3 regions of the Saccharopolyspora sp. NPDC045839 genome follow, and region 2 is predicted to be linked to each of the others. Evidence: riboswitches for the same ligand, from Rfam matches in the RefSeq annotation. Region 2 holds a riboswitch; each other region holds the start of a gene.
The links. Region 2 has a riboswitch for S-adenosylmethionine ahead of AC07EQ_RS35290 (methionine ABC transporter ATP-binding protein). Riboswitches for the same ligand answer to the same signal wherever they lie in the genome.
Positions count from the first base shown of each region.

Region 1: another riboswitch for S-adenosylmethionine. It lies ahead of thrC (threonine synthase); the one in region 2 lies ahead of AC07EQ_RS35290 (methionine ABC transporter ATP-binding protein).
Region 3: another riboswitch for S-adenosylmethionine. It lies ahead of AC07EQ_RS12305 (aminotransferase class V-fold PLP-dependent enzyme); the one in region 2 lies ahead of AC07EQ_RS35290 (methionine ABC transporter ATP-binding protein).

Region 1 covers NZ_JBWKKH010000008.1:83,559-89,873, forward strand. Annotated here, with positions in the region: gene rpsT (30S ribosomal protein S20) at 40-300, shown strand; gene holA (DNA polymerase III subunit delta) at 372-1,358, opposite strand; SAM riboswitch class I at 1,455-1,588, shown strand; gene thrC (threonine synthase) at 1,601-2,869, shown strand; gene AC07EQ_RS13935 (ComEC/Rec2 family competence protein) at 2,972-5,323, opposite strand; gene AC07EQ_RS13940 (ComEA family DNA-binding protein) at 5,320-5,883, opposite strand; gene AC07EQ_RS13945 (DegV family protein) at 6,223-6,315, opposite strand, start outside.
Region 2 covers NZ_JBWKKH010000036.1:33,488-39,802, forward strand. Annotated here, with positions in the region: gene AC07EQ_RS35275 (4-(cytidine 5'-diphospho)-2-C-methyl-D-erythritol kinase) at 1-675, opposite strand, end outside; gene AC07EQ_RS35280 (MetQ/NlpA family ABC transporter substrate-binding protein) at 1,015-1,827, opposite strand; gene AC07EQ_RS35285 (ABC transporter permease subunit) at 1,906-2,589, opposite strand; gene AC07EQ_RS35290 (methionine ABC transporter ATP-binding protein) at 2,586-3,602, opposite strand; SAM riboswitch class I at 3,847-3,934, opposite strand; gene rsmA (16S rRNA (adenine(1518)-N(6)/adenine(1519)-N(6))-dimethyltransferase RsmA) at 4,110-4,979, opposite strand; gene AC07EQ_RS35300 (transglycosylase family protein) at 5,115-6,315, opposite strand, start outside.
Region 3 covers NZ_JBWKKH010000007.1:53,016-59,330, forward strand. Annotated here, with positions in the region: gene AC07EQ_RS12285 (NAD(P)(+) transhydrogenase (Re/Si-specific) subunit beta) at 1-849, shown strand, start outside; gene AC07EQ_RS12290 (hypothetical protein) at 859-1,158, opposite strand; gene AC07EQ_RS12295 (RluA family pseudouridine synthase) at 1,205-2,089, opposite strand; gene lspA (signal peptidase II) at 2,131-2,778, opposite strand; gene AC07EQ_RS12305 (aminotransferase class V-fold PLP-dependent enzyme) at 3,001-4,338, opposite strand; SAM riboswitch class IV at 4,379-4,494, opposite strand; gene ileS (isoleucine--tRNA ligase) at 4,642-6,315, opposite strand, start outside.

The sequences.
Region 1 (6,315 bases), on a different contig from region 2:
CGGCACGATCGATTCAACAGACTGAGAAGAGGCGCCACAGTGGCCAACATCAAGTCCCAGATGAAGCGGATCAAGACCAACGAGCTGGCCCGGCAGCGGAACAAGGCCGTGAAGTCCGCGGTCAAGACCGCCATCCGCAAGTTCCGCGAGGCCGCTGACGCCGGCGAGAAGGACAAGGCCATCGAGCTGCAGCAGGCCGCCAGCCGCGCGCTGGACAAGGCCGCCAGCAAGGGCGTCATCCACAAGAACCAGGCCGCGAACAAGAAGTCCGCGCTGGCGCAGCGCGCCAACCAGCTCTGAGCTGAGGCCGAGCTTCCGGCCCCCTTCCCGCCACGGGCAGGGGGCCGTTTGCATTCACGGGAAAGCGCGGGTCACGAACGCTGGTTGCGGAGCTCCACGAGCCGGAGGACGGTCCGCTCCAGGGCGTAGGTGGCGTCGGCGGCCATGCCCTTGACCCCGGCGTTGACCTCCGCGACCGCCTGCAGCGCCTGCGCGAGGCTCGAAGCGTTCCAGCCGCGGGACTGCGCCAGCGCCTTCTTCACCTTCCACGCGGGCATGCCGAGCTCACCCGCCAGCCGGAACGGATCGTTCCGGCCACCCGCGGCGGCGACCCGGCCGATGGTGCGCACCGAATCAGCGAGGGCATCGGCGATCAGCACGTGCGGAACGCCGAGCTGCACGGCCCACCGCAAGGCCTCCAGCGCCGCAGCCCGATCACCGGTCACCGCCTTCTCCGCGACCGCGAACCCGGTCACCTCCGCACGCCCGCGGTGGTAGCGGCGCACCGCCGTCTCGTCGACCTTGCCGCCGGTGTCGGCGACCAGCTGCGTCGCCGCGGCCGACAGCTCGCGCAGGTCCGAACCGACCGATTCGATCAGGGCGGCCACACCGGCCGCATCGGTCTTCCCGCCGGCCCGGCGCACCTCGTCGCGGACGAACGCCTCCCGCTCGGCAGGTTTGGTGATCTTGTTGCACTCGGTGACGCGCGCGCCGAGTTTGCGCAGCGCATTGGGCAGTTCCTTGCCGTACTTCGACCGGCCGCCGCCGGTGTGCACGATGACGAGCGTGACCCCGTCCGCCGGCTGCCGGGCGTACGTCAGCAGCGCTTCGGCGATCTCCTTGCCCGCGTCTTGCGCGGACTCCACGGCCAGCACCCGGCCCTCGGCGAACAACGACGGACTGAGCAGCTCCGCCAACTCCGGAGGAGTGAGTTCGCTCACCTTCACGCGGCGCAGCTCGGCCTCCGGATCCACGGCGCGGGCGGCTCCGACGGCCGCCCACAGCGCGCGTTCCACCAGCAGTTCTTCGTCGCCGATAACCAGATGCAGCGGATCGGGGACCACGGCCGGTGCACTCATGCACGCATCGTCGCACGCACCCGCGACGGTCCCGCCATCTGGATCGTGCTGGCCAGAACCCGGCGCGGTCCACTAGCGTTGCCGGCACAACCGAATAGCTCATCCAGAGGGGCAGAGGGAACGGCCCGATGAAGCCCCGGCAACCGTTCGTCAGCGAATCGTGATTTTCACCCGCGAGGTCTCTGACGAAAGCGGTGCCAATTCCGACCCGTCCGCGGGACAGATGAGGAGAGGACCTCGCGATGACCGCTGCTGCCCATGCCCAGAATTCGGCGAAGAAGACCTACGACCTGGGCAATGCCGTCGAACTGGTGTCCAAGGAAGAGGGCCACCGGCAGCCGCTGGCCCCGGAATTCGTCTCCTTGGAAGACTTCTCCCCGCTCGAGGTCGCGTACGACTTCGGCCGGATCCGCCGCGAGGACATCGAGGCCGGCCCGCGTTCCATCTGGCGCTACAAGCAGCTGCTCCCGGTGCCCTCCAACGTCGAGGAGCACCCGAACACCGACCCGGGCTGTACCCGGCTGATCCGGGCCGACAACCTCGCGAAGGCGTTGGGCGTCAAGCGGATCTGGATCAAGGACGACACCGGCAACCCCACCCACTCCTTCAAGGACCGCGTCGTCGCGGTGGCGCTGGCCGCCGCCCGCGAATTCGGCTTCAAGGTGCTGGCCTGCCCCTCCACCGGCAACCTCGCCAACGCGGTGGCCGCAGCCGCGGCCCGCGCCGGCTGGGACTCGGTGGTGCTGGTGCCCAAGACCCTGGAGCGCGCCAAGATCCTGATGAGCGCGGTCTACGACGGTTCGCTGCTGGCCGTCGACGGCAACTACGACGACGTGAACCGGCTGGCCACCGAGCTCGCCGCCGAGCACGAGGACTGGGCGTTCGTCAACGTCAACGTCCGGCCCTACTACTCCGAAGGCTCGAAGACGCTGGCCTTCGAGGTCGCCGAGCAGCTCGGCTGGCGCATCCCCGAGCAGATCGTGGTGCCGATCGCCTCCGGCTCGCAGCTGACCAAGGTCTACAAGGGATTCAACGAGCTCGGCCAGGTCGGCCTGGTGGAGCCGAGCCCGGTGCGGATCTTCGGCGCGCAGGCCACCGGCTGTTCCCCGGTGTCGACGGCGTACAAGAGCGGCCACGACGTGGTCCAGCCGGTGCGGCCGGACACCATCGCCCGGTCGCTGGCCATCGGCGCTCCCGCCGACGGCCCCTACGTGCTCGACATCGTGCGCAAGACCGGCGGCGCCATCGAGGACGTCACCGACGACGAGGTCCGCGACGGCATCCGGCTGCTGGCGCGCACCGAGGGCATCTTCGCCGAGACGGCCGGTGGGGTCACCGTGGCCACGGCGAAGAAGCTCATCGAGGCGGGCAAGATCGACCCGGATGCCGAGACCGTGCTGCTGATCACCGGTGACGGCCTGAAGACCCTGGACGCGGTGCAGGACCAGATCGGCCCGAAGGCCACCGTCGCGCCGACCACCGAGGCGGTCAACCAGGCGCTCGGCCTCTGAGCCGACCCGGCGACCTGATTCGAGGGCGCGGCGTCACCGCACGGCGGTGGCGCCGCGCTTTCGTCCACAAGGGACTAACACGGGTATTCGGGTCGCCTCGTCCTACGACTCGCCTGCGCGCAGCGGGTCGCCCCTGGCCACGTAGCGGGGACCCTGCGGGCCGGGCAGGATCGCGATATCTCCTTCCTGATCGGTGCGCAGCACTTTCGTGCCCGCACGGGTGAGGTTGTCGACGATGAACGGGCTGGGGTGCCCGTAGGTGTTGCCGGCGCCGACGCTGATCACGGCCAGCCTCGGGCGCACCGCTTGCAGGAAACGCGGTGCGGTGTAACGGGATCCGTGGTGCGGGACCTTGAGCACATCGGCCCGGAGATCCGCACCGGAGGACACCAGCCGCCCCTGCCCGGGCAGCTCGACGTCGCCGGTGAGCAGGACCCGACCGGCCGGGGTGGTCGCCAGCAGCACGATCGACGCGTCGTTGGCGTCGTCGGCCGACTGCGTGCGGGCCAGCACCGGGTCCGGGCCGAGCACGTCCAGGACCAGCCCCGGCCAGGCCGCGCGCTGCCCGGACAACAGCGGCACGACCGGAACCCGGTGCACGCGGGCATCCCTCGCGACGTCGTCCATCGCCCACGCCGGCTGCCGCAGCGGGCCGATCGCGACCGCATCGACGGGGATCTTCCCCATCAGCGCGGCCAGCCCGCTCACGTGATCGGCGTGCAGGTGGGTGAGCACCGCCAGCGGGATCCGGCGAATCCCGAGCCGCCGCAGGCATTCCGCGGCCCGTTGCGGATCCGGCCCGGTGTCGACCACCACCGCCTCGTCCGGGCGGCCGGTGGCCAGCACCAGCCCGTCACCCTGGCCGACGTCGCAGGCGACCACGCTCCAGCCCGGCACCGGCCAGCCCGGCAGCACGGTGCGCACCGGCACCACGACCAGCACCACGAGCAGCAGCCCCACCGCGACCACCAGGCGAATCCGCTTGCCGCGCAAAGCGATCAGCCCGACCGCCGCGATCACCGCGAGCGCGATCCCGCCGACGGTGCCCGATGGCCAGTCGAACGCCGCGCCGGGAACCGCCGCGGCCCGCTCGGCGACCAGGATGATCCACTCCAGCTCCGGCGCCGCCAGCCGGCCGAACACGCCGGCCGACCAGGCCGATACCGGCGCCACCACGGTGGCCAGGACCCCGAACACCGTCGCCGGTGCGACGACGGGCCCGGCCAGCATGTTCGCCGGCACCGCCACCAGGCTGACCTCACCGGAGAGCGCCGCGATCAGCGGAGCCGTGACGACGTGCGCCGCCAGCGGCACGGCGATCGCTTCCGCCAACCCGATCGGCACTCCCCTCGCCCGCAGCGCCGATGACCACACCGGTGCCAGCACCACCAGCCCGGCGGTGGCCGCGACCGACAGCGCGAATCCCGCGCTGGTCGCCAGGTCTGGCAGGAGCAGCAGCAAGCCGATCACGCTCGCGGACAGCGCCGGCAACGCCGACCGCTGTCTGCCCAGCACCAATGCGAGCAACGTGATCGCGCCCATCACCGCCGCGCGCAACACGCTCGGTTCCGGTCCGGCCAGGACGACGAACCCGACGAGCGCCGCGCCCGCACCCACGGCCGACATGACCGGCCCCGCTCCGACCAGGTGCAGCAGTACCAGCACCGCGCCGCACACGATCGCGAGGTTGGCGCCCGAAACCGCCGTCAGGTGGGACAGCCCGGCGGTCTCGAAGTTCTGCTCCACCTCCGGCGGCAGCCGCCCGGTGTCGCCGACCACCAGGCCCGGCAGCAGCCCCGCGGCGGCCGGGCCGAGCACGTCGGCCGAGACCCGCCGCAGGCCTTCCCGCAGGTCCTCCGCGACGCGCTGCCAGCCCGGCGCGGCCGCGACGTCGGCCGGTGGGCCGAACACCTGGAAAGCCGCGACCGTGAGCTCGCCGGCACGCGGCGGGGAGACCTTGCCGGTCGCCGTTACCTGTTGCCCGGCAATGAGGTTCCGCCACTGCTCGGTCGGGACCAGCAGCACCACCGCGCCACCTGCCCGCACCCGGTGCCCGGCCAGCTCGCCTGCCTGCAACTCGGCGCGGACCAGCGATCTGTCCGCCGCTCGCCGGGCTCCGAAGGACGCACCGCGCAACGGAGTCGGCGCGCTCGTCAACGTGACTCGCAGCGTCGCCCGTTCGCCGTGCCCGGCGGCCAGCCGCACCGGATGGTGCTCGACCGCGTGGACGCGAACCGCGATCCCGGTGGCGGCAACGCCCGCCAGCAGCAGGACCACGAGGGCACCCCTGGCGACCGGCCGGGCGCGTACCGCCTTCCACACCAGCGGCGCGGCCAGCAGGGCGAGCAGCGCCACGACCGCGGCCGGAACCCAGCCCGCCAGCAATCCGGTCAACGTCACGGCCCAGACCGCGAGCGCGGCCGGGACCAGGCGCAGGTCGAGTCTCGCGATCACACCCGCACCACCTCCCGCAGCCGGTCGAACCGGGTTTCGCCGATGCCGCCGACCTCCTTCAGCTGCTCCACCGAGTCGAAGCGGCCGTGTTCGGCCCGCCACTGCACGATCCGCTTGGCGGTGACCTCGCCGATGCCTGGTAGTTCATCGAGTTCGTCCTCCGTCGCGATGTTCAGGTCGACCTTTCCGTCGCCGCCGGGTTGTCCGGGCTGCGGCGCCCCTGGCACGGCGACGTAGAGCTGCTCGCCGTCGGTCAGCCGGCGGGCCAGGTTGAGACCGGTCAGATCCGTGTCCGGCAGCGGGCCACCGGCCGACGCGACGGCGTCGGCCACCCGGGCGCCCGGCGGCACGGTGACCAGGCCCGGGCGAGTCACCCGGCCGACGACGCTGACGACGAGCTCCGGCGGCGCCGCCGTCGTGACCGGGGCCGGCGGCGGCACGATCGGCGGCGGCGCTGGTTCCGCCGTGGGCTGACCGGACCACGTCGCGGCCACGATGCAGACCAGCACCACCAAGGACACCAGGGCGAGCGCGAGCACGCCGATTCGGCCGGGGTCCACTCTGGACCTCAGCAGGGGCTCGGGTAGCCATCTCTCGGCCAGCCGCCGCCAAGGCGAGCCGGATCCGGTATCCGGTGGCGGCGCCGAGTAGTTCGGACCGGCGCGCTCCGCCGGATCATCACGGGACGCATGCCGCTGCAGGGTCTGCAGCCTGCTTCGCGGATCTAGTTCTTCGAATTCGTCTGCACTGGAACGAAAACTCCGGATGTCAAACATGAGGTCGACGGTAGAGCAGACGAAAGTCGTTCCGCAGCTTTATTTTTCGCAGCACAGACCACTGTGGATCAACTAGGTGCTGGATTCAGCTCGAAGGTGTGGAATCCGCCAGCCGAAAGGTTTTCAGGCGTCCGAACGCCACCCGTTCGGGAGCACCACGACACCCACCGCGCCCGGCCCGATGTGCGCGCCGATCACCGCGCCCACCTCCGAAAC
Region 2 (6,315 bases):
CAGCAGCAGGGCGAGCTGCCGCGGGTCGCCGGAGGCCAGCGCCTCCAGCAGCGGCTCGACCTCCCCGACGCGGTTCGGCTTCGACTCCGCCCGCAGCCGGTCGAGTTCGGTGTAGACGCCGGGCGTGCCCAGGCCGCGGCGATCGAGCGCGATGACCCAGTGGAAGGTGTGCCGCGCCAGCACCGGCACGAGCCGCTCGCCGCGGCCGGTGCCCAGCGCCGTGCCGCCCTGCAGCGAGAACGGGACGTCGCTGCCCAGCTTCGCGGCGATCTCGCTGAGGTCGTCGCGGCCCAGCTCCAGCCGCCAGAGGTGGTTCAGCGCCAGCAGCGTCGCCGCCGCGTCGGCACTGCCCCCGGCCATCCCGCCGGCGACCGGGATGCCCTTGTTGATCGACAGCCGCACCCCGGGTTCTTCCGGATCGCGCCCGCTGTGCTCGGCGAGCAGCTGCACGGCCTTCCAAGCCAGGTTGCTGGGGCCGGTGGGCACCGAATCCGCACCATCGCCGTGCACGTCGATGCCGGGTTCCTCGGCGACCAGCACGGTGACCTCGTCGGTCATCGACAGCGCCTGGAAGACGGTGACCAGCTCGTGGTAGCCGTCCGGGCGCGGGTCCCCGACCGACAGGTGCAGGTTCACCTTGGCGGGAACGCGAACGGTGATGGGGGTAGGAACCACGGAGAGCACTCTTAGAGCGTACGTGTAGAGGAAACCCCGCCGCCGACTTCCCTGCGTATAAGAACCTATCCAGCCCACCTTTCGGAGCGGTGCGGGTAGCGGCCCCCCTGCGGGAATTGCGGTCGCCGCCTGGACTCCGGGATCCCCGACTTACGTATGACCCAATACGCGGCATCGGGGCTGTCCTCGCCAGACGACGCCTGAGAACCCGCGGCGGTGCGAGCTGCGCAGGTGGGCTAAGCGGCTACGCCGCTTCAAGAACAAAGCGGGAAAATGCGGTGAAGGGCGCCTCCCCGCGATCAACTCGCAGGGAAGCGCCCTTCAGCGCTGATGCTGGGGTCAGGCCGCCGGGATGACCGCGACGCCGCCGTACTTCTGGTTGATGAAGTCCTTGACCTGCTGGGACCGCAGCAGCTCGGCGAGCTTCTGGATCCGCGGGTCCTTCTCCAGCGCCGGGCTGGTCACCAGGCCGTTGGCGTACGGGTTGTTCTCCGGGCTCTCCACGAGGACCGGGTTCTGCAGGTTCGCCTTGATCGCGTAGTTGCCGTTGACCACCGCGGCGGCGGCGTCATCCACCGAGCGCGGCAGCTGGTCCGGCGACAGGTCCTTGAACTTGATGTTCTTGGGGTTCTCGGCGATCGCCGACTCCAACCGGGTGCCCACCGCGGCGTCCGGCTTGAGCTTGATCAGGCCGCCCTGCTCCAGCAGCTTCAGGCCGCGGAACTGGTTCGCCGGGTCGTTGGACAGCGTGACCGTCGCGCCGTCCTGGACCTCCTGCAGCGACTTGACCTTGTTGGAGTACACCGCGAGCGGCTCCAGGTGCACGGCCTGGATCCAGACGAAGTCGCCGCCGCGCTGCTTGCGGTACTCGTCCAGGTAGGGCTGGTGCTGGAAGTAGTTCGCCTCCAGCTCGCCGTTCGCGACGGCCTCGTTCGGCCGGTTGTAGTCGTCGAACTTGACGATCTCGATGTCGAGCCCGGCCTGCTTCGCCAGGTCGTCCTTGACGTACTGCAGGATCTCGCCGTGCGGCGTCGGGCTGACCGCGACCCGCAGCGGGGCGTTCGGGTCCGAGGAGGCCTGGCCGCCGCCACCCCCGCACGCGGCCAGCACCACGCCGGCCGCGGCCACCAGGGCGGCAAAACGCAAACGCATCAGAGTTCGTCCTTTCTGGACAGTGGTTGGGAGGTCGTCCCAAGCAGGAAGAGGTTCGGGTGGGCGTCGCCCACGAGGTCAGCTCGTCGCGGTCCGGCGCCGGTCGACGAGCTTCGCGGTCCGGTCGGTGATCAGCTGCATCGCGAAGGCCAGCACGCCGAGCACGACCACCGATCCCCACAGGATCCGGTCGTCGTAGCCCTGGTAGCCGTCCTGGATCGCGGTCGTGCCCAGCCCGCCGCCGCCGATCGCGCCGGCCATCGCGGCGTAGCCGACCAGCGCCACGGCGGTGACGCCGACCGCGCCGACCAGCGCGGCCCGGGCCTCGCCGAGCAGCACCGTCCACACGATCCGCAGCTTGCTCGATCCGGTCGTGATCGCAGCCTCGACCACGGTGAAGCTGACCTCGCGCAACGCGTTCTGCGTCAACCGCGCGAAGAACGGGATGGCACCGATGGTCAGCGGCACGATCACCGCGGTGCTGCCGATCGACGTGCCGATCAGCAGCCGGGTGAACGACGCCAGCACCACCAGCAGAACGACGAACGGCACCGAACGCACCACGTCGACGACCACGCCGAGCACCCGGTACAGCACGGGCTTCGGGTTCAGGCCGACCGGCGAGGTCAGGTGCAGCAGCACCCCGAGCGGCAGGCCTCCCAGCACCGCCAGCAGGGTCGACACCAACACCATGTAGAGCGTGTCGATCGTCGCTTCACCAAGAATTCCAAGGACCTCCGACCAGGGGGTCACATCACTCACGCAGCAGCTCCGTCAACGCACACCGGGGCGCGTCGCACATGCGCGTCCCGCTCGACCATCCACTTCAGGGCCGCCTCGGCTCGCTCGCCGGTCAGGCCGACCTTGAACTTCGCCACGGGCGTGTCACCCAGCCTGGTCAACCCGCCGCCCAGGATCGCGAGCTCGACCCCGAACCGGCCGGCGGCCTCCGGCAGCAACGCGCCGACCGCGGCGAATCCGACCAGCACGACCTCGGCGACGACGTCGTGCCGCCCGCCGGGCCGCAGCGAATCGCCCTGGTCGGTGCCGGGCAGCAGCGTGTCGCCCACCCGGCTGCCGGGCTCGGCGACGAGGTCGATGACCTTGCCGTGCTCGACCACCCGGCCGTCCTCCAGCACCGCGACGTCGTCGGCGATCTTGCGCACCACGGCCATGTCGTGGGTGACCACCAGCACGGTGACGCCCAGTTCGGCGCGGGCGCGGTCCAGCACCGTGAGCACCGAGTCGGTGGTGCTCGGGTCGAGCGCCGAGGTCGGCTCGTCGGCCAGCAGCACCGACGGCTTGGCGGCCAGCGCACGCGCCACCGCGATCCGCTGGCGCTGCCCGCCGGAGAGCTGGTCGGGGTAGACGGAGGCCTTGTCGGTCAGGCCCACGAGGTCCAGCAGCTCGCCGACGCGGGTGCGCCGCTGCGGGCCGCTGACACCGGCCGCTTCCAGCGGCAACGCGACGTTGCCCGCGGCGGTGCGCTGGCGCAGCAGCGAATCGCCTTGCGGCACAACGCCGATCTGGCGACGCGCTGCGCGAAGCGCCTTGCCGCCGAGGGAAACGAGGTCGGTGCCGTCGACGCGGATGGCGCCGCCGTCCGGCTTCTCCAGCAGCGCGATGCACCGGGCCAGGGTCGACTTGCCGGCCCCGCTCGGACCGACCACCCCGCACACCGCACCGGCCGAAACCTCCATCGACACGCCGTCGAGGGCGCGGACGGTTCCATTGTTGTGCTGGAAGGACTTGGTCAGGTTCTCGACTGTGATCACGATCGGCTCCACATCAGCTCGCGACGGCCGCGCGCACGACAGGGCGGCAGGCCAAGGAACTTCGGAAAGGGAGGAAGGGCTGGGTCACATCTCGCGACGACAGGCGGTGGTGGTACGACGCCCGTGGTCGATGACGCGACGCTGCGTCAGCAGCCTCCGGATGTGGTTCTGCCGGGATCGGGCCAGCTGAGCTCGGGTCTGACCCGCGGGCGGGCTGGCTAACAGCGCGTTGGAATCCACAACAACTCCATCGGTCCTGGCGTTAGCACCTGCCCATCGGGTGGTTGCTGCGGCGTCGCGGAGCCAGGTCTCTCGGCCGCTCGGGATGGATTTCCCGAATAGTAGAACCCACTGGCGGATTCCAGCGCAAGTTGATAGTCGTCACTTTCCGAAATCGTTTGCCAAATCACACACCCGGACGAGCGGGAATTTTCCTGGCACCCCAGGTGTTCTCGGTGACTCCGAGTAGTGGATCGACCTCGGTTGGCAAGCGCCCGGACGGGTGGTTCAGCGGCCGCTCTCGGTAGCCGCGGCCTCCGCGATGCGCGCGAAGTCGGCGATCTCCAACTGCTCACCGCGAATCGACGGATCCACCCCGGCGGCCCGGAGAACTTCCTCCGCGCGCGCGGCGGACCCGGCCCAGCCGGACAGCGCGGCGCGCAACGTCTTGCGCCGCTGGGCGAACGCCGCGTCCACCACTCGGAATACCTCCGCACGCGGCGCGGTCGACGGCGGTTCGACGCGCTCGAAAGACACCAGCCCGGAGTCCACATTGGGCACCGGCCAGAACACCTTGCGCGGCACCGGACCCGCGCGCCGCACGTCGGCGTACCACGCGGCCTTCGCGCTGGGCACGCCGTAGACCCGGCTGCCCGGCTTGGCGGCCATCCGGTCGGCGACCTCGGACTGCACCATGACCAGGCCGTGCCGCAGGCTCGGCAGTTCGGCCAGCAGGTGCAGCACCACCGGCACGGCGACGTTGTACGGCAGGTTCGCGACCAGCGCGGTCGGCGGCGCCGGGAAGTCCGCGGCGGTCACCCGCAGGGCGTCGGCCTCGATCACGGTGAGCCGGTCGGCCAGCCCCGGGGCGAACTCGGTGGCGGTGCGCGGCAGCCGCGCCGCGAGCACCGGATCGATCTCGACGGCCGTCACGGCACCGGCGGCCGGGAGCAGGGCGAGCGTCAGGGAGCCCAGGCCGGGGCCGACCTCCAGCACGACGTCGTCCGCCGTGACCGACGCCGAGGCCACGATGCGGCGCACCGTGTTCGGGTCGTGCACGAAGTTCTGGCCGAGCTTCTTCGTCGGGCGGATGTCGAGCTCCTCGGCCAACCGGCGCACGTCGGCCGGGCCGAGCAGATTCGCCTGCTGGTCGTCCACACGGAAAAACTACCCGCGCGCCGAAGCCACCGTCCCCGCACCCCGACCAGAGGGTGGGAAGCCCGGTTTCGCCCGGCAAATGCCGGTGAGCGTTTTGGGGTGCCACAGCGCCCCAAAACGCTCACGAGCCATACGTCAGTTCAGGCCGAGCTTGGAGGAGCAGCCCGGCCAGGCTCCGTAGCCGCCGCCGCGGGCCGCGCGGACCTTCTCGGCGACCGCGATCTGCTGCTCGCGGCTGGCCTGGTGCGGGTACGGCGCGTACTGGTCGCCACCGTAGGCGTCCCAGGTGGACTTGTTGAACTGCAGGCCGCCGTAGTAGCCGTTGCCGGTGTTGATCGCCCAGTTGCCGCCGGCCTCGCACTTCGCCAGCTTGTCCCACACCCCGCTGTTCGGCGGCTGCTTCCCGCCGACGCGCACGACCTTGGGCTGCGCTTCCTTGGTGATCTTCTCGCCGACGGCTTCCCGGCCGGTCTCCTCGCCGTTGCGCGTGGTGACCCGGGTGAACACGATCTTCTCGCCGGGCACGCCGGGGAACTCGACCCGCTCCTCGCCCTTGAACATCGTGTTGTCGACGATCTCCTGCACCGGGGGCGCGACCGGCATCGTCACGTTGATGACCGTGCTGCCGGTGCGGTCGATGCGGATCTCGGCGCCGGTGACCAGCCGCTGGTCGCCGCCGGGCGTGATCGTGTCCTCGGGGCCGAGCTCGAGCTTCTGCTCCTTGACCAGCTCGTCGATGTTGACGGCGGTCGTGGTCAGCTGCCGCGGCTCGTTGCCACCGTCGAAGACGGTGATGTTCTTGCTGGTCTTGACGATCAGCTCCAGGCCCTGCTCGGGCACGGCCATGGTGCGGTCGGCGGAAAGCCACGCCCCATCGGCCTGGACGCCGAGCTGGCGCAGCGCCTGGTCCACCGTGACCGAGCGGACCCATTCCTCGCGCGGCTCACCGTCGACGGTCAGCTTCAGCAGCCGCCCGCGGTCGAGGGTGATGGTGTCGCCGTGGCTGACCTTGGCCTGCGGCGAGGGGCTCAGCGCGTCGTGCTGGCCGACGGCGATGCCCTCGTCCTCGAGCACGTCGGCGACGGTGCCCTCGTAGGTGCTGACGGTGCGCTCGTGCCCGTCGACCTCGACGGTCACCGACTTGTCCATCGCGGCGGCCGCGCCGCCGGTGCCGGTGAGGGTGAGCAGCACGCCGGCCACCGCGCCCTTGAGGAAGCGCCGCTTCCAGGTGGCGATCGCGTCGACGACCTCCTGCGGCGGGGTGTCGTCCTCCTCCGCCTCCGGCAACGCGTCCGGGATGACCAGCGGCGGCAGCACCGTGGTCTCGGCGTTGATC
Region 3 (6,315 bases), on a different contig from region 2:
CTCGGCGGCACCGCCGAACCGCTGATCGTGGCCGTGCTGGTGCTGGCCGGGCTGGCCGGGATCGCGGTGGTGCTGCCGATCGGCGGGGCCGACATGCCGGTGGTGGTGTCGCTGCTCAACGCGTTCACCGGGCTGTCGGCGGCCGCGGCCGGGCTGGCGCTGGGCAACACCGCGATGATCGTGGCGGGCATGCTGGTCGGCGCGTCCGGCTCGATCCTCACCGACCAGATGGCCAAGGCGATGAACCGGTCGATCCCGTCGATCGTGGCCGGCGGTTTCGGCGGCGGCGCGGCCGCGGCCCCGGCGGCGACCGACGGCACGGTGCGCTCGGTCAGCGCGGCCGACGTGGCGATCCAGCTGGCCTACGCCGGGCAGGTGATCGTCGTGCCCGGCTACGGCATGGCGGTCGCGCAGGCCCAGCACGCGGTGCAGGACATGGCGAAGTTGTTGGCGGACAACGGGGTTGCCGTCGACTACGCGATCCACCCGGTGGCGGGCCGGATGCCCGGCCACATGAACGTGCTGCTCGCCGAGGCCGACGTGCCCTACGAGCAGCTCAAGGAGATGGACGAGATCAACGACGAGTTCGCCCGGGCGGACGTCGCGCTGGTGATCGGCGCCAACGACGTCACCAATCCGGCGGCCCGCACCGACCCGAACTCGCCGATCTACGGCATGCCGATCCTCAACGTCGACCAGGCGAAGGCGATCGTCGTCCTGAAGCGCTCGATGCGGGCGGGCTTCGCGGGCGTGGACAACCCGCTCTACACCGACCCGAAGACGACGATGCTCTTCGGCGACGCCAAGGCCTCGGTACGAGAAGTGGTCGAAGAGCTCAAGGCGCTGTGAGGCGCCGGCTCATGACTCCTTGCCGCGGCGGAAGATGTTCAGCGGGTTGCTGCGCTTGGGGCGCTCCGGCTTGTTGCGGCTGCGGTACTCCAGCGTCGGCCAGTCCCCCGCTTCGCTCCCCGCCTGGTTCGGTTCCGGAGCGCCGAGCACCGACGGCGCCGCCTTCCCCACGTCCTCCGCGCTGATCACGTCGCCGAGGCTGGTGAAACCGGCCGGCGGCGTGTCCGCGTCGGCTCCGGCGTCGAACACCGGTATGCCGCTGGGCGGCGTCGGTGCATCCGACCCATCGAACGACCTCGACTGTGCCATCAAGCCCCCTTGCTCGTTCACAGGCTTGTCCGCCACCGTACCCGGCTCAGCCGTCCTGACCGCGGAGCTCGTCCAGCGCGTGCTGCAGGTCGCCGGGGTATTCGCTTTCGAACGTGACCCAGCCGCCGGACGGGTGCTCGAAGGAGAGGCTGCGCGCGTGCAACCACTGCCTGGTAATAGCGAGTCGCCGGGCCAGCACCGGGTCCGCGCCGTAGGTCAGGTCGCCGACGCAGGGGTGCTTGATCGCCGAGAAGTGCACCCGGATCTGGTGCGTGCGCCCGGTTTCCAGCTTCACGTCCACCAGCGACGCCGCGCGGAACGCCTCCACCATCTCGTAGTGGGTGACGCTGGGCTTGCCGCCGGTGACGACCGCGAACTTGTAGTCGTGGCGCGGATGCCGGTCGATCGGCGCGTCGATGGTGCCGCGGCTCGGGTCCGGATGCCCCTGCACCACGGCGTGGTACCGCTTGTCCACGGTGCGTTCCTTGAACGCGCGCTTGAGCACCGAGTACGCGTGCTCGCTCTTGGCAACGACCATCACACCCGTGGTGCCCGCGTCGAGGCGGTGCACGACGCCCTGCCGCTCGGAGGCTCCGGACGTCGCGATGCGCACGCCCGCGGCGGCGAGCCCGCCGACCACGGTCGGCCCCTCCCAGCCCGGGCTCGGGTGCACGGCGACGCCGATCGGCTTGTCGACCACGACGATGTCGTCGTCCTGGTGCAGGATCCTGAGCCCGTCCACCGGCACCGCGACGACCTGCAGCGGCTGCTGCGCCGGCGGCAGCGTCACCTCCAGCCAGGCCCCGGCGGCCAGCCGGTCCGACTTGCCCGCCGGGTTGCCGTCGACGAGCACGTCACCGGACTCGGCCAGCGAGGCGACGGCGCTGCGGGACAGGCCGAGCAGCTTCGACAGGCCCGCGTCGACCCGCATGCCGTCCAGCCCATCGGGAACCGGCAGCGTTCGGAGATCGCTCACGACTGCGCTGCCTTCTTCTTGCGGTGCACCGTGCCGTCGTAGTCGCGACCCAGCAGCGACATCAGCACGACCAGGATGCCGCCGCAGACGATGCAGGAGTCGGCGACGTTGAACACCGGCCACACCGCGCCGCCCGGCGCGAACACCGACAGGAAGTCGACCACGTGCCCCTGCAGCGGTCCGGGGGCGCGGAAGATCCGGTCGACCAGGTTGCCGCAGGCGCCGCCGAGCACCAGGCCGAGTCCCACCGCCCAGCCCGGCGAGCGCAGCTTCGGCGCCAGCCAGATGATCACGCCGACGACCGCGATGGCGAGCAGCGCGAGCAGCCAGGTCATCCCGGTGGCCAGCGAGAACGCGGCACCGGGGTTGCGCAGCACGTCGAGGTAGAGCAGGCCGCCGAACAACTCGACCGGCTGCTTGCCCTCCAGGTTGGCCACCACGGCGACCTTGGTGAGGATGTCGATGGCCAGGGCCACCACGGCGACCCCGCCCAGCAACCCGAGCAGCTTCCCGGAGGCGCGCTTGGGCGACTCCGCCGCCTCGGCTTGCGTCTCGGGTGCCTGTTCCGCGGCGGTCGGCTCGGTGCCCGCCGGCTCTGCTGAGGACTCCCTCGGGGAGGACTGCTCGGTGCTCACACCGGCCATTGTCCCTGAACCTGGACGGGCGCATCACGGCAGTACCGAATCGCTGAACCCCGACGCGGGGAACCGCCCGATTTTAGGCAAAACCGGAAGCCCCGATCGTTGCGCCCCGCCACGAAGATTCCCAATTTTAGGCAAAATCGGGAGACCCGGCCCGGTGCGGGAAGCTCCCGATTTTAGGCAAAATCGGGACGAATGGAAGTCCGGTTCCGCGGTGCGGAGCGGTCAGCCGAGGAAGTCCGGCAGCGGGCGCGGGTCGTTGACCGGCGCCCAGCGGCCGTCGACCTGCTCGTACCGCCAGACCGGACCCACTGCCACCAGCCGCCGCAACGCGTTCACCAGGCGGTCGATGTGCTCCGCCGTCGTGCCCAGCCCGACGCTGACGCGCACCGCGCGGTCGGCGGCCGAGCCCGCCCGCGAGAGCAGCCGACGCGTGGCCACGTGCGCGCAGAACAGGCCGTCGCGGACGCCGATGCCGTGCTCCGCGGAAAGCGCCGCGGCCAGCAGGCCGGGGTCCTGCCCGTCGATGGTGAAGCTCACCACGCCGACCCGGTCATGATCGGCGTCGAACAACCGGAGCTCGCGCAGCCCCGGCACGCCGCGCAGCCCGGCCCGCAGCCGGCGCAGCAGCGTCTCCTCGTGCTCGACGACGTCCGGCCAGTTCGCCGCGAGGGTCTCGCAGGCCTTGGCCAGCGCGTGCACCCCGACGGTGTTCGGCGAACCGGCCTCGTGCCGCTCCGGCCCGGTCGTCCAGCTGACCGACCGCTCCTGCACCAGCCGGGTCGCGCCGCCGCCCGCCAGGTACGGCTCGGCGGCGTTGAGCCAGTCCGCGCGGCCGATCAGCGCGCCCGCGCCGAACGGCGCGTAGAGCTTGTGCCCGGAGATCGCGACGTAGTCGACGTCGAGCTCACCGATCCGCACCGGCCGGTGCGGCGCGAGCTGCGCGGCGTCCAGCACGGTGCGCGCCCCGCGCCGCCGCGCTGCCTTCGCCAGCTCGGCGACCGGCCACACCTCGCCGGTGACGTTGGAGGCGCCCGTGATCACCGCCAGCCGCGGCCCCTCCGGGCATTCGGCCAGCGCCGCGTCGAGCGCGGCGACCGCGTCCGCCGGGGTCTCCGGCGCGGGCAGCCGGCGCACCCGCGGGCCGGACCAGGGCAGCAGCGCGGCGTGGTGCTCGGTGTCGAAGACGACGACTGAGGTGCCGCGCGGCAGCGCCCGCCCCAGCAGGTTCAGGGCGTCGGTGGTGTTGCGCGTGAAGATCACCGAGTCGGTGCGCCGGGCGCCGACGAAGGCCCGGAGCTTGTCCCGGGCGCCCTCGTAGACCCGGGTGCACACCTGGGAGGCGAACCCGGCGCCGCGGTGCACGCTCGCGTACCAGGGCAGCAGCTCGTTCACCGCCGACTGCACCGGCTCCAGACAAGGCGCGCTCGCCCCGTGATCGAGGTTCGCGTATCCGATGTGCTCGCCGGTGACCAGCGGGACCTGCAGCGAGCGGCCGACGACAGCGGGGATCCGGTAGTCCACATCGGACTGCTTCGGGATGTCGATGACGGCAGAAGACATGACGGCCTCCTCGGGGGCCTCATCGGACCCGCCCAGGAGGGGTCCGCGCTTGCCGGATCGCCCTGCACGACCGGCCAGGTCCTCACCCGGGGCACCCCACCGCGGTTGGAGGGTTGCCGGCCAGCAAGCCGGGGCTTGACGCTGGCACTCATGACCTTCGACTACGGACCTTAGAAAACCGCTGCGGCACCGGACAACAGCGATCCCGGATCGTGGGAGCGGCCTTGGTCACACCGATCCCGGAAGCGCGAAGGGCGCTTCCCGCCGGGAAATCCGGCGGAAAGCGCCCTTGACCTCGCGGGATCAGGCCTTGGTGACGCCGATCTTGATCTCGGTGCCCTCACCGGCGGTGCCGGTGAAGCCGTCCGCCACGTCGCCGGACTCGACCGCGTTCGCCAGCGTTTCGGCCGCGATGAACTCGCGGTGCTCGGCGACGGCCGACAGGACCTCGGCCGGGGCCGAGATCGCCACCGCGATCCGGTCGGAGACCTGGAAGTCCGCCTCCTTGCGGGCCTGCTGGACGACGCGGACCACGTCGCGGGCCAGGCCTTCGGCCGCCAGCTCCGGGGTCACCTCGGTGTCCAGCACCACCAGGCCCTTGCCGCCGGGCAGCGCCGATGCCGCGCCGGGGTCAGTGGAGACCAGCCGCTCGTCGAACTCGTTCTCCTGCAGCTCGATGCCGGCCGCGACCACGGTGCCGCCGGTGCGCTGCCATTCGCCCGACTTCACCGCCTTGATCACCTTCTGCACGTCGCGGCCCAGCCGCGGACCGGCGGCCCGCGCGTTCACCGCGATCTCGAAGTGACCGTGCGCGGCGACGTCGGTGCTCAGCTCCAGGTCCTTGACGTTGACCTCGTCGCGGATCAGGTCCGCGAAGGGCCGCAGCGCCTCCGCGTCCGGGGTGGCGACCACGAGCTTGGCCAGCGGCAACCGCACCCGGAGGTTGTTGGACTTGCGCAGCCTCGACACCGACGAGCACACCTGGCGCACCTCGTCCATCGCGGTCACCAGCGCGGCGTCCGCGGGCAGCTCGTCGACCAGCGGCCAGTCCGCCAGGTGCACCGAGCGGCCGCCGGTCAGCCCGCGCCAGACCGCCTCCGCGGTCAGCGGCAGCATCGGCGCCACCACCCGGCTGGTCACCTCCAGCACGGTGTGCAGCGTGTTGATCGCGTCCCGGTCACCCGCCCAGAAGCGGTCGCGGGACCGGCGCACGTACCAGTTGGTCAGCACTTCCAGGAAGTCCCGCACGTCCGAGCAGGCGCCGGCGAGGTCGAACGAGTCCATTGCGGACTGCACGTCGCCGACCAGCTCGTGCGTCTTTGCCAGGATGTACCGGTCCAGCACGTGCTCGCTGTCCACCTTGGACTCGCCGGAGACGCCCTCGGCGTTGGCGTACAGCGCCAGGAAGTACCAGGAGTTCCACAGCGGCAGCACCGCCTGGCGCACCGCGTCCCGGATGCCGCGCTCGGTGACCACCAGGTCGCCGCCGCGCAGGATCGGGCTGGCCATCAGGAACCAGCGCATCGCGTCGGAGCCGTCGCGGTCGAAGACCTCGTTGACGTCCGGGTAGTTGCGCTTGGACTTCGACATCTTCAGGCCGTCGTCGCCGAGCACGATGCCGTGCGCCAGCACGTTGGTGAACGCCGGCCGGTCGAACAGCGCCGTCGCCAGCACGTGCAGCAGGTAGAACCAGCCGCGGGTCTGGCCGTTGTACTCGACGATGAAGTCGCCCGGGTAGTGGTGCTCGAACCACTCCGAGTTCTCGAACGGGTAGTGCACCTGGGCGAACGGCATCGAGCCGGACTCGAACCAGCAGTCCAGCACCTCCGGCACCCGGCGCATCGTCGACTTCCCGGTCGGGTCGTCCGGGTTCGGCCGGGTCAGGTCGTCGATCTCCGGGCGGTGCAGGTTCGCCGGCCGCACCCCGAAGTCGCGCTCCAGCTCGTCCAGCGAGCCGTAGACGTCGGTGCGCGGGTA